Regions from separate parts of the Acidovorax sp. ACV01 genome, predicted to be linked through region 2. Evidence: predicted binding sites of a transcription regulator. Region 2 holds the regulator's gene; the other holds the start of a gene.
What was found. Region 2 encodes FNR, which switches genes on or off when oxygen is low (the NO sensors DNR and NnrR bind a similar motif). Its sites were predicted from a motif close to TTGATNNNNATCAA; they were not measured.
Positions count from the first base shown of each region.

Region 1: IB243_RS09665 (universal stress protein) is a predicted target of FNR. The motif match lies at 2,761-2,774, and genes of this name have one in related genera.

Region 1 covers NZ_JACUZT010000003.1:207,363-214,163, forward strand. The annotation lists gene IB243_RS09645 (phosphoenolpyruvate carboxykinase (GTP)) at 1-42, shown strand, start outside; gene IB243_RS09650 (hypothetical protein) at 309-749, opposite strand; gene IB243_RS09655 (LysR family transcriptional regulator) at 876-1,835, shown strand; gene IB243_RS09660 (metallophosphoesterase) at 1,870-2,715, shown strand; gene IB243_RS09665 (universal stress protein) at 2,828-3,250, shown strand; gene IB243_RS09670 (fasciclin domain-containing protein) at 3,426-3,881, shown strand; gene IB243_RS09675 (fasciclin domain-containing protein) at 3,940-4,878, shown strand; gene IB243_RS09680 (TetR/AcrR family transcriptional regulator) at 4,966-5,589, opposite strand; gene IB243_RS09685 (helix-turn-helix domain-containing protein) at 5,772-6,801, shown strand, end outside.
Region 2 covers NZ_JACUZT010000006.1:183,934-190,734, forward strand. The annotation lists gene hemN (oxygen-independent coproporphyrinogen III oxidase) at 1-1,049, opposite strand, end outside; gene fnr (fumarate/nitrate reduction transcriptional regulator Fnr) at 1,236-1,958, shown strand; gene IB243_RS18180 (hypothetical protein) at 2,019-2,312, opposite strand; gene IB243_RS18185 (FixH family protein) at 2,365-2,646, opposite strand; gene ccoG (cytochrome c oxidase accessory protein CcoG) at 2,718-4,163, opposite strand; gene ccoP (cytochrome-c oxidase, cbb3-type subunit III) at 4,256-5,158, opposite strand; gene IB243_RS18200 (cbb3-type cytochrome c oxidase subunit 3) at 5,182-5,319, opposite strand; gene ccoO (cytochrome-c oxidase, cbb3-type subunit II) at 5,332-5,964, opposite strand; gene ccoN (cytochrome-c oxidase, cbb3-type subunit I) at 5,982-6,801, opposite strand, start outside.

The DNA of each region.
Region 1 (6,801 bases), on a different contig from region 2:
CTCGACACCAAGGCTGCGCTGGAAAAGCGCCTGGTAAGCTGACCCCTGGTTCTTCTCAGTCCTGACAACCGCCCCTTCTGAAAGAGGGGCGGTTTTTTTTGCGCTGATGGAGACGAATACTGGATCAGGGTGGTCCGCCCCGCGCGGCCATGAAGAACAGCCCTTACCGCCCCTGCGCCGCGTGGCACATGCCCCTGGAGGCCTCGTTTTCCGTCCCATGACGGCCTGGCAATGAAAAAAGCCGTGGCGAACACTCGCCACGGCTTCAAGAATCAGGGTCACTGCACGGCAGACCGTGCGTCGCCATCTCAGTAGTACTTGCGGATGTCTTGCACGGTGGCAATGCCCATGGCATGGTTCAGTTCGGCCATGATGCGGGGGTCCTTCACGGCCACTTGCCAGGTGCGTTCGTCTTCCGCAGCGCGGCGGCGGCTTTCAGCCCAGGTGTGGGCACCCACACGCAGTGCGGCACCGGCGCGGCGGGCGGGGGCGGTCAGCAGAGCCAGGGCCGCAAAGGCTACCAGCCACAGCACCATCCAGGCCGCCAGCAGATGGCCTTCGCTCCAGGTGTCGATGACCTGGTTGGCCACCACCAGCAATGCCGAAACAACGGCCGCCAGCAGAAGGGTGGCGGCGCCACGGGCACCGTCAAAATTGGCGGCTACGCGCTTGAGGGCGGCGGCGGCGTTTTCGGCGCGGACAACGCCGGGGTGTTCGGTGGGGTACTCAACGTGTGCAAAGCTGGTCATTTCGGTTTCCCTTTTCTAACGCTTGTGGCGAGATTGCCGGGCGATGGGGTGATATTAGGGTTTACCCTTTACATGTTCAAGTTTATATTTTGAATCATTGATATTCATATTGGTGATGAATTGACCATGAATCCCTTGAACTTCCGCTCTTTGGACTTGAACCTGCTGCGTGTTTTCGACGAGGTCATGGCCGAGCGCAGCCTCACACGCGCAGCGCACAAGCTGTCCATCACCCAGCCCGCCGTGAGCAACGCGATGCGGCGCCTGCGCGATGTGCTGGGAGATGAGCTGGTGGTGCGCAGCGGCCAGGGCGTGGAGCCCACTCCGCGCGCGCTGGCCCTGTGGCCCCCTGTGCGCGAGGCGCTGGCCCACCTGCAGGAATCCCTGGCGCCCGGGCACTTTGAACCTGCTACGGCCGAATCCACCTTTGTGCTGGCCATGGCCGATGCCACGGCAGCCACCCTGGTTCCTGCCCTGGTCGAAATCATCGAGCGCGAGGCGCCCGGCGTGTCTATCCGCGTACTACCCCTGACCACGCGCGACCCCCGCCGCCTGCTGGACGAGGAGGCGGCGGACATGGCGGTGGGCTACTTCCCCGCCGTGCTGGCCGACCTGACCGCCCGCGCGCAATCGGGGGGGGCCGTGGCCTTTGAAAGCCGCCGCCTGTACGACGGCGAGTACGTGTGCGTGATGCGGCAAGGCCATCCCCTGGCCGATGCGCCCTTGACCCTGGACACCTATTGCGCCGCGCGCCACATGCTCGTGAGCTTCTCGGGGCGCCCCTTTGGTTTCATCGACGAGGCCCTGGCGTCCCTGGGCCGCGAGCGCAAGGTGGTGATCACGGTCAACCAGTTCTTCACCGCCGGGCGCGTGGTGTCGGGCTCGGACCTGTTGACGGTGCTGCCCCGCCACTTTGTCCCCGTCACCGGGATCGCCGATGCCCTGGTGCAGCGGGCCCTGCCGCTGGACGTGCCGGCGGTCCACGTGGACGCACTCTGGCGCCGCCGCGGCCCGCAGCAGGCCGCGATGACCTGGCTGCTGCAAGCCCTGGCGCGCTCGGCGCGCCGGACTTTCCCCGAACAGTGAGGCGGAGAGGCTGAACCCGTAGACTGCGCCCAGCATGAACATCCAGCTTTTTTCCGACCTGCACCTTGAGGCGCACCCCCACTTCATCCCCGAACCGGCGCCCGGCGCCGATGTGCTGGTGCTTGCCGGCGATGTGGGCTCCTACCAGGAAGGCTCGCAACTGGGCGACGAGGACTTTGGCCTGGCCCGGTTTTCGCCGTTGCCCCAGGGAGCTGGCTGGCCCACCCCCGTGCTTTTTGTCCCTGGCAACCACGAATACGATGCGCAGGATTTCGATGCGGCCCACCATCGACTTCGCAGCACCTGCGATCGCCTGGGAATCACCTGGCTGGAGCGCGAAACCGTCGAGCTTCAGGGAGTCCGTTTCATCGGAACCACGCTCTGGAGCGATTTCGACGCCCTCGCGGACCACGAGGGAAGCACCGACCTTGGCAGGCGGCTGAAACTGCGCGACAAAGCCTTTCGCGCGGCCAATTTCTACCTGCGCAAGACGGGTGGCACCCGCCATGCAGCGCCTTTTCTGGCCGAAGCCATGCGCGACCACGCACTGGTCTGCCAGCAATGGCTGGCTGAAGCACTTGCAACGCCTTTTGACGGGCCCACAGTGGCTGTCACCCACTTTGCGCCCAGCCTGCGCAGCGCCGATCCACGCTACGGGCTGGTGCCCGGTACGGCGGGGTTCTGCAATGCCCTGGATGGTTTGCTGCCTCACGCGCAGCTGTGGCTGCACGGCCACCTTCACGCACCGAGCGACTACAGGGCGCAGGGCTTGCGTGCCGATGGCAGCCCTTGGCAGTGCCGTGTGGTGGCCAATCCCCTGGGGTATGCGCGCAAGGGAGAGCAGGCGGCTTTCCAGCCGCAATGCTGCATCACCTTATGATCAGGACACGGGGCTCTGCCGCCCCGCAGCGCAGAAGAAAAAAGCATGACCCAGGTCAAGACAACAGAAGTCCGCGCACGGTAGTCTGGCCCATACCTTCTCGGAGAACCTCATGAACATCCTGCTTGCTGTCGATGGCAGCGCTTACACCAAAAAAATGCTGGCCTATCTGGCCACCCACGAAGAGTTGCTCGGTGGCAACCACCAGTACACCGCGCTCACCGTGCAGGCTCCCCTGCCAACACGCGCACGCGCCGCTCTGGGCAAGGAAGTGGTGGACAGCTACCACGCTGAAGAGGCGGAAAAAATCCTCGCCCCCGTGTGCAAATTCCTCGCGCGCCATGGCGTGGAAGCCAAGCGCAGCGTCAAGATCGGCAGCGTGGGCGAAAACATCGCCAAGGTGGCAGACAGCGGCAAGTTCGACCTGCTGGTGATGGGCTCCCATGGCCATGGCGCCCTGGCAACCCTGGTCATGGGCTCTGTCACCACCCAGGTGCTTGCCCACTGCAAGGTCCCCCTGCTGATCGTTCGCTAACCCGGACACCCCGGCCCGAAGGCCCCAGCCCTGCTCCGGCAGGGCTTTTTTTTGCCCGAACAATACCAATTGGTTTTCATAATAACCAATTGGTTTACTTTGGAACCAATTGGTTATACATTCCCGCTGCGCCCATCCTGGCGTGTCATTTCCATCGAAACCGAGGAACCGACCCATGAAAAAAACCCTGATTGCATTGGCCCTGACTGCAGGAGCCGCTTTCAACGTGATGGCCCAGGACATCGTGGATACCGCCGTGAAGGCGGGCAACTTCAAGACCCTGGTGGCGGCCGTGCAGGCGGCAGGCCTGGTGGACACCCTCAAGGGCCCCGGCCCGTTCACCGTGTTTGCGCCCACTGACGAGGCTTTCGCCAAGATTCCCAGGGCTACCCTGGACGGCCTGCTGGCCGACAAGGCCGCACTGACCAAGGTTCTGACCTACCACGTGGTGCCCGGCAAGGTGATGGCCAAGGACGTCAAGGCCGGAAAGGTCAAGACCGTGCAGGGCCAGGAGATCACCGTCACCACCGGCATGGGTGTGATGGTGGACCAGTCCAAGGTCATCGCGACCGACGTGGCTGCGAGCAATGGCGTGATCCACGCCATCGACACCGTACTGATGCCCAAGTAATCCAGCGGAACAACGCTCTTTTCCCCCACCCACCATCCCATAGCGAGGAGAAGCCGCCATGCACACCGCATTCAACCGCCGTACCGTTTTGTTGGCCGCAGCCCTGGGCACCGGCACCACCCTGCTGCAGGCCTGTGGCGGCGGCGACGACGAGCCCCAGCGCAATATCGTCGAAGTCGCCCAGAACAATCCCGACCTCAGCATCCTCGTGGAAGCTGTGGTGGCTGCAGGTCTGGCGCCCACCTTGAGCACAGGCATGCTTACGGTTTTCGCCCCGACCAATGCAGCCTTTGCAGCGTTGCTCAGCGAGCTGGGCGTGACCAAGGAAGCCCTGCTGGCCGACAAGCCCCTGCTGACGGCGGTGCTGACCTACCACGTGCTCGGCAGCAAGGTCGCGCGTGCGGACGTCCCCCTGGGCAAGGCGATCACGCCCGTCGCAGGTGGTTTCTTCAAGATCGAATCGGCCAATGGGCTCAAGATCACCGATGGCCGCAACCGCGTCACCACCATCACCGCCACCGACATCCAGGCCAGCAACGGCGTGGTGCATCTGGTGGACCGGGTGCTGCTGCCAGCCAACAAGGACATCGTCGCTACTGCATCAGCGCTGCCGGATTTCAGCATCCTCGTGGAAGCGGTGGTGGCTGCAGGCTTGGCAGGCACTTTGCAGGGCGCGGGCCCGTTCACGGTGTTTGCGCCCACCAACGCCGCGTTTGCAGCGCTGCTGGCCGAGCTGGGGATGACCAAGGCAGCGCTGCTGGCAGACACCGCCCTGCTGACCAAGGTGCTCACCTACCACGTGGTGCCCGCGCGCGTGCTCAAGGCCGAGGTGCCCGTCAACACCGCCATCGCCACGGTTCAGGGGCAGACCTTCACGGTGAACGCGAGCTTCGTGATCACCGACCAGAACATGCGCACCAGCAACATCGCCATGGCCGATGTGTTCACCAGCAACGGTGTGGTTCACGCCGTGGACAAGGTGATCCTGCCCAAATAAGCCCATGGCGTAAACCGCACGCAAGAAAGCCCGGCATGCCGGGCTTTCTTTTTTAGATGCGTGCGCAACGCAAGGAGGGAAGTGCGACTACCGCGCCGCCAACCCGTCAAAACAGGTGCGCACCACCAGATCAACGATCTCCGCGTCAGAATACTGGCCACCTTCCTTGAGAAAGCTCACCACCGGGTCACAGGCGCGCGCATACAGCGTATAGAGCACCACCAGCGGCGGCAGAGTCGGGCTGATCACGCCCTGGGCCTGGGCCTGGGTGATCCACTCACCGATCTGGTCGCTCACCGTCACCAGGCCGTTGAGATAGTCCTTGTTGGCCATCAGCACCGCGCGCAAAGTCGAGTTGCGGCTGGGCAGCAGCGGCATCTCGTTGCTCAGCAGGCGCTCCAGCGACCAGCGCACCAGCGCATGGAGCTTTTCGAGCGGGGGCATTTCAGCGGGCAGATCCGCGAGGTAGGCCTGCACGCGACCCAGAATCTGCACCATGGCGGCGCTGCACAGCTCTTCCTTGCTGCAAAAGTGCTTGTACAGGCTGGCCTTGGCAATGCCCACGGCGTTGGCCACGTCGTCCATGGTCATGGCATCGAAAGCCTTTTCGCCCAGGAGCTGGCAGGTGGACTGGAGGATGGCATCCTCGCGCGCCTGGTGCATCTGCTCTTTGAACGAAACTTTGGGTTGCGGCGTTTGCATGTCTTGCATTTTATACATTGCAGTAAAAAAATAAATGACTAAGTTGCAATGCAACTACGTCGTTCACGTTTTCCCCAGCATGAATCGTGCCGCCGCTTTGCAGGCGAAGAACCTGTTCATGGTCTTTTCGGGGGCACGATGGCACTCTTGTCCTGGTGCCCACCCCCATCGGCCGCCATAATCGCGCCGCCATGCCCGTGCCCCTCGCTCTACCGTCGACCGTTTTCACCACTGACCAAGGCTCCGGGGAAGAGCGCTTCGAGGCCTGGCGCAGCAGCATTTCGGTGGTCTTCGACGTCGCCCCTTTGGACCGCGATCCGCTCGAGAGCTTCAGCGCATCCGTGACCGCCTGCCATCTGGGCGCGCTGCTGGTGGGCGATCTGCACTTCGGTCGGCAGCAATTCTCACGCGGTGCGCCACGCGTGGCGCGCGACGGCGTCAACCACTACCTGGTGCAGTGGTACCGCAGCGGGGGTTTCGTGGGCCAGCACGACAACGGCGTGGACATGCAGGTGCGGGCGGGGGACATCACCGTCTTTGATCTCGGCCGCACGCAGCGCACCTATGCCAACCCCTCCCACGTGCTGTCCATCGTCGTGCCCCGCGAGATCGCCGACGAGGCCTTCTGCAGCCCATCGGCCGATCTGCACGGTACCGTCTTGCGCGGCCACACGGCGCTGGGCGGGCTGCTCAGCGACTACCTGCAGTCGCTGCACCGGCGCTTGCCTGCTGTCACGCTCCCGGAAGCACCTGCCGTGGTGCAGGCCACCACGCAGATGCTGGCCGCCTGCCTGCGGCCAAGCCGGGACACGCTAGCCCAGGCGCAGCCGCAAATCCAGGTTGTCACGCTCGAACGCATCCAGCAATACATCGCGCAGAGCCTGGGCGCACCGCTCAGCCCCGAGCTGCTGTGCCGCACGTTTGGTATTTCACGCAGCATGCTGTACCGCCTGTTCGAGCCGCTGGGCGGCGTGGCGCACTACGTGCAGCAGCAGCGCCTGGTCCGGGCGTTCCACGCCCTGGCCAACCCGGCCAACCGCCGGCTGCGGGTGGGCGAGATCGCCACGCGCTCCGGCTTCACCAGCGAGGCGCATTTCAGCCGCGCCTTTCGCGCGGCCTTTGGCCTCACGCCCAGCGATGTGCGCGCCACCGCCCGGGGCACAGCCAACCGCGCGGGGGCATTCGCGGCGGGCGATGCCATGCGCCCGACCGCCGAATATG
Region 2 (6,801 bases):
TAGTACTCGTCCAGAGTTTTGGCGTTCTGGCTGTAGGTCGCCCCCACCCGGCCAATCGCCGACACGCCCAGGCCAATCAGATCGCAATCGGGCTGTGTGCTGTAGCCCTGGAAGTTGCGGTGCAGACGGCCCTGGCGCTTGGCAACCGCCAATGCGTCGGCCGGCAACGCAAAGTGGTCCATGCCCACATACACGTACCCAGCGTCCATGAAGGCAGCCAGCGAACGGGACAGCATCGACACCTTGCCCGCCCCCGCGGGCAACTCGGCAGAAACAATGCGGCGCTGGGGCTTGAAGCGCTCCGGCAGGTGGGCATAGGCATACAGGGCGATGCGGTCAGGCCGCAGCTGCACAACCTGGGCCAGCGTGCGATCAAACGACTCGGGCGTCTGGCGCGGCAGGCCGTAGATCAAGTCCACATTGATGGATTCAAAACCCAGCGAACGTGCGGACTCCACCAGCGAAAACACCTGCTCGGCAGGCTGTATGCGATGAACAGCCTTTTGAACCTCAGGATCAAAATCCTGCACTCCAAAACTCAGTCGGTTGAATCCCAGTTCCGCGAGCACGGCAAGGCGGTCGGCATTGACGGTGCGCGGATCTACTTCAATCGAATACTCTCCGCCCGGCGCGAGCGAGAAGCTGCGCTTGAGCATGACCATGAGTTCACGCAAGCCGTCGTCGGACAAAAAAGTAGGCGTACCACCACCCAGGTGCAGCTGGCTCACCACCTGCCCCGTGCCGCAGTGCGCTGTGTGCAGATCGATTTCGCGACTCAGGTACCGCAGATAGGTATCTGCCCGATCATGGTGTTTGGTGATGATCTTGTTGCATGCACAGTAATAACACAGCGACTCGCAAAAGGGGATGTGCACATACAGCGACAACGGCAACGCCTTCGTCATGGAGCCCAGCCTGCGCTGCTCTAGTGCAAGCGCATAGTCGTCCTGCCCAAACGCCTCGACGAAACGGTCGGCGGTTGGATAAGAGGTATAGCGGGGCCCTGGCACGTCGAAACGGCGCAGAAGATCAGGCGAAACAGCAGTCATGGGCAAATTCCTTGCGTACACTTTGACTGTGCCGTAAGCTGTCCCCCATGTCCTTGACCTGAATCAAGTGATGCACGGGGCCGAACAGCGACAATTTGATGCATGTCATTCGCCCATCCGTACCCACAAGCCTGTCTTACAGGCAGATGAGGCGATATGCTCAAACCTAACCCAGCATCTGTGCCTATGAACCCGCTCACCATCAAAGTCGCCTGCTCTAACTGCAACCTGCGCGAGCTGTGCATGCCGGTTGGCCTGAGCGAAGACCAACTGCAACGCATTGACGAAGTCGTTGCCGTCCGCCGCAAGATCAAACGGGGCGGAACGCTGTTTCGCAACGGCGAAGCCTTCACATCGCTCTATGCCATCCGCACCGGCTTCTTCAAGACCTGTGTAGCCACCGAAGATGGGCGCGACCAGGTCACTGGTTTCCAGATGGCGGGCGAGATTATCGGCCTGGATGGCATCGTGAACGATCACCATACCTGCGACGCAGTGGCCCTGGAAGACGCAGAAGTCTGCGTCATGCCCTTTGACCGCATCGAAGAACTGTCCCGCGAGGTCACCGCGCTGCAACACCATGTGCACAAGATCATGAGCCGCGAGATCGTGCGTGAGCATGGGGTGATGCTGCTCTTGGGCAGCATGCGCGCCGAGGAACGCCTGGCAGCGTTTCTGCTGAACCTTGTGCAACGTTTGCATGCCCGTGGGTTTTCACAGTCCGAACTCGTACTGCGCATGACGCGTGAGGAAATTGGCAGCTACCTGGGGCTCAAGCTCGAAACCGTGAGCCGCACATTTTCCAAGTTTGTGGAAGAAGGTATTGTCGAGGTCAAGCAGCGCCATGTGCGCATCCTGGAAACCGATGCACTCAAGCGCATCGTGAACAACCAGCAGGCCTGCCACTGACCAAGGCAATGCGTTGGCGGCGGCCTCTCTCCGTATCTACCGGCCAGCTACCGCAGCCCATCAAGGGCAAGATGAAGTCTTTCGACAGTCATCGGGGCGATCCCCCTCGGGGACCGGGCAGCGGTTGAGTTCAAAGGGCGACATCGCCAACAATGTCGTCAATGCGCTGGACGCCATGGTGATCATCCAGAACGCGAAAAAAGCAAGCGTGTAGACGCCCTGACGCGACAACGCCAACGGCTGCCCAAACCAGTGCAAGTCCTGCGGATCCACCATCGCAAAAACCAGCACCTCCATGACGCCTGCCATCAAGAAGGCCGGCCATGCAATCCACATCAGGCGTTGCGTCCACATTGATTTTTCTCCTGGTAAGGCCGCGCAGACAAACCGCATGGCCAGGGGGTGTTCAGCGCGGCTGGTCCTGGACCGGAGTGGCCGCATGGTTGCGGCCTTTCATCGCGGGAGCCAGGCTCTTGTGTGGAGTCTCCAGCGTCTTGTTGATCTCGATGCCCTGGCGGTAATAGTCCTCGGCGATCACGGGGTCGGGGCGCGAAATCGCCAGCCAGAGGGTGACAAAACCCGCAATGATCACGATCACAGGACCAGCGATGATCAGCCAGACATGGCCGAACTTCCACCATGGCGCCGTAGCGGAAGGGGCAGTGCCGAGGGTGGAACTGGATGGCATGTGATGACTCCTCAAAAATATTTTTCGTCAAAGCAAGGCCCGCGAAGACCTTGCACCAGTGTGCACGCGCGTTACCGCGGCACCAGAAACACGGATTTCTCAGTCACATGGGCGGCCCCGCCGAGTGCCTGCACGTCGAACTGCACAGCGTGCGATCCCGGAGGCGCCGAACCATACGGTATCTGCAGTCGGACAGCCACCCACCGGGACTCTGCCGCTCCGATTTCCACCTCAGCATCGGACGCCACTTCCAGCCCTTCAAGGCCACGCGCACCGATGCGATAGCGTTGGGGTCCTTCGGTTGCATTCATGATCTGCAGGCGGTAGATGTTCTCCAGCTTGCCACCGGCGACGATGCGAGAGAGCGCAGCGCGGTCACGCACAACATCGACCATGAGCGGCGTGCGCGTGACAAGGCTCGCCATCATGCCCACGCACAGGGCTACCAGCACTGCGCTGTAGATCAGCACACGCGGCCGCAGCACCCGGCGCAGGATCTGCGATTGGCTCCACCGCTGCGCCACGCCGTTCTGTGTGGAAAACCGGATAAGCCCCTTTGGGTAGTGCATCTTGTCCATGACCGTGTTGCAAGCATCCACGCACAACCCGCAACCAATGCACTCATACTGCAGCCCCTTGCGGATGTCGATGCCCACGGGACATACCTGCACGCACAGCGTGCAGTCAATACAGTCGCCCAGACCTTTGGCCTTCTGATCGATGTTCTTGTTTCGCGGGCCGCGCGGTTCGCCCCGCTCCACGTCATAGCTGACGATCAGCGTGTCCTTGTCGAACATGGCGCTCTGAAAGCGCGCATAGGGGCACATGTATTTGCACACCTGCTCGCGCATGTAGCCCGCATTGCCATACGTGGCAAAGCCGTAGAACAGCACCCAGAATATCTGCCAGCCCCCCTGCATCACCAGCAACTCCGCACCAAGCTCACGGATCGGCACAAAATAGCCCACGAACGTAAACCCAGTCCACAGCGCCACCGCGATCCAGATCACTTGCTTGAAGAACTTCTTGCGGACTTTCTCGAAGGTCCATGGGCCGTTGTCCAGCCGTAGTCGGGCACTGCGATCACCTTCGATCTTGTGCTCGATCCACATGAACATTTCGGTATAGACCGTTTGCGGGCACGCAAATCCGCACCACAACCGCCCCGCCACCGCCGTAAACAGGAACAGCGACAGCGCAGAAATGATGAGCAGGCCCGTGAGGTAGATGAAATCCTGGGGGTACAGAACCAGGCCGAAGATGTAAAACCGCCGAGCCCCCAGGTCAAACAGCACCATCTGGCGCTGCCCCCATTCAAACCAGGGCAGCCCGTAAAAAACGAGCTGCGTGAGAAACACCATGCCCCAGCGCCAGCGTGCAAACACGCCACTGATGGAGCGTGGATAGATTTTCTTTTGCGCCTCGTAGAGAGACACAATCTCGCCCTGCGACGAGCCATCGGATGCAATCGGTGAAATCGGGATGACCTTGCGAGCGGGCTCGCTGGGTGGCTTCATGGTGGTGTCGATCCGTTTGCTTCGAAGTACTCAGTTCAAACAATCCTTGGAGCGGCACCAAAGTACCGCCCAAGGTTTAGCGTGCAGGGCGCCTACTTGCCGTTCGACAGGCCCCAGACGTAGGCCGACAGTACACCGATCTGAGCTTCTGTGAGCTTGTCCGCCTGAGCGGGCATCTGGTTGACCTTGCCGTTGTTGACCATGGCAGCAATGGCCGCCTCGCCCCAGCCATGCAGCCAGATGTCATCTGTGAGATTCGGGGCACCCAGTGCCTGATTGCCCTTGCCATCCATTCCGTGGCAGGCTGCGCATGCCGTGAACTTGGACTTGCCCAGTGAAGCACGCAGCGAATCGTGGGGGCTACCAGACAGACTCAGCACGTAGTGTGAGAGATTGCGCACATCTTCAGGGGAACCCACTGCCGCAGCCATGGGAGGCATGTTGCCAACACGACCTTTCTCGATCGTTTCCCGGATCTTCTCGGGCGCGCCGCCATGAAGCCAATCGCCATCGGCCAGATTAGGGAAGCCCTTGCTACCCCGGGCATCCGAGCCATGGCACTGCGCACAGTTGTTCATGAACAGGCGCTCGCCAATGGCCTGTGCCTGTGGGTCCTTGGCAATGTCTTCCGGCTTCATCGAAGTAAAGCGGGCATACAGCGGCTCCAGTTCGGTCTTGGCTTTGGCCATCTCGGCTTCGTACTCGCCTTTTTGCGTCCAGTTGAGCTTGCCGGTAAAGCTGCCGAGACCTGGGTAGGCCGCCAAATAGCCAAAGCCGAAGACGATGGTGATGACGAACAACCACACCCACCAGCGCGGCAGGGGGTTGTTCATCTCGACCAGGTCCTCGTCCCAGACGTGGCCAGTGGTGTTGTCGGCGGTGGCCATCACCTTCTTGCGGCCCGCCATCCACAGCAGGATGCCGCAGGCGATGATGCCGACCAGGGTCAGTGTGGTCACAAAGACCGACCAGAAATTGCTGGTGAAGTCACTCATGGGGTGTTCTCGTTCTGGTGGGATCAATCTTGTTCAAAGGGCAGCCGCGCGGCCTCGTCAAACCGGGCCTTGTTGCGGCCCCGATAGGCCCAGACCCAAATGCCGACAAAGCAGGCCATCGATGCCAGCGTGGCAACGATGCGCATGGTGGTGATGTCCATGGCGAATCTCCTTTACTTGAGCGCGCGGCCCATGACTTGCAGATACGCGATCAGCGCTTCCATCTCGGTCTTGCCCTTGACGTCGGCGGCAGATGCAGCGATCTGCTCGTCGGTGTAAGGCACCCCCACCGTGCGCAAGGCCTTCATGCGGGGGGCCACACTGGCGGGTTCCACGGCATTTTTTTCCAACCAGGGGTAGGCGGGCATGTTCGATTCGGGCACCACGTCGCGCGGATTGTTCAGGTGGATGCGATGCCATTCATCGCTGTACTTGCCCCCTACGCGGTGCAGGTCGGGGCCCGTGCGCTTGCTGCCCCATTGGAAGGGGTGGTCATACACAAACTCACCCGCCACCGAGTAATGCCCGTAGCGCAGCGTTTCAGCGCGGAAGGGGCGGATCATCTGCGAGTGGCAGTTGTAGCAACCTTCACGGATGTAGATGTCACGGCCCACCAGTTGCATGGCGTTGTAGGGCTCGACACCCTTGACCGCTTCGGTCGTAGACTTCTGGAAGAACAGCGGAACGATCTCTACGAGGCCACCAATGGCGATCACCAGCAGGATCAGCACGATCATCAGGAAGTTGTTGGTCTCCACCTTTTCATGGGAGAAGCCGGTCGAATTCGATGGGTTGTTGTTAGACATGAGTTATCTCCTTCGGCTCAGGCGTGGGCCGCATTCACGGCAGGGATCGCCACCTTGACCGAACGGCCGGAGATCGCAGTCACCCACACGTTCCAGGCCATCACTACCATGCCGCCCAGGTACAGCAGACCACCGGCCACACGGATCACATAGAACGGATAGGTCGCCTTCACGCTTTCCACAAAGGTGTAGGTGAGCGTGCCGTCGGGGTTGATGGCGCGCCACATCAGGCCCTGCATCACACCGGCGATCCACATCGCGGCGATGTACAGCACGATGCCAATGGTGGCCATCCAGAAGTGCAGCTCAATCGCCTTGATGGAGTGCATCTTTTCACGGCCAAACAGGCGGGGCACCAGGTAGTACAGCGAGCCCATGGAGATGAGGCCCACCCAGCCCAGCGCTCCCGAGTGGACGTGGCCCACGGTCCAGTCGGTGTAGTGACTGAGGGCGTTGACGGTCTTGATGGACATCATCGGACCTTCGAACGTGGACATGCCGTAGAACGACAGCGACACGATCAGGAAGCGCAGGATGGGGTCGTCGCGCAGCTTGTGCCAGGCGCCCGACAGCGTCATCACGCCGTTGATCATCCCGCCCCAGCTGGGGGCCAGCAGGATCAGCGAGAACACCATGCCCACCGATTGCGTCCAGTCGGGCAGCGCGGTGTAGTGCAGGTGATGGGGGCCGGCCCACATGTACGTGAAGATCAGCGCCCAGAAGTGCACGATGGACAGGCGGTAGCTGTACACCGGACGGCCTGCCTGCTTGGGGATGAAGTAGTACATCATCCCGAGGAAACCAGCGGTCAGGAAAAAGCCCACCGCATTGTGCCCA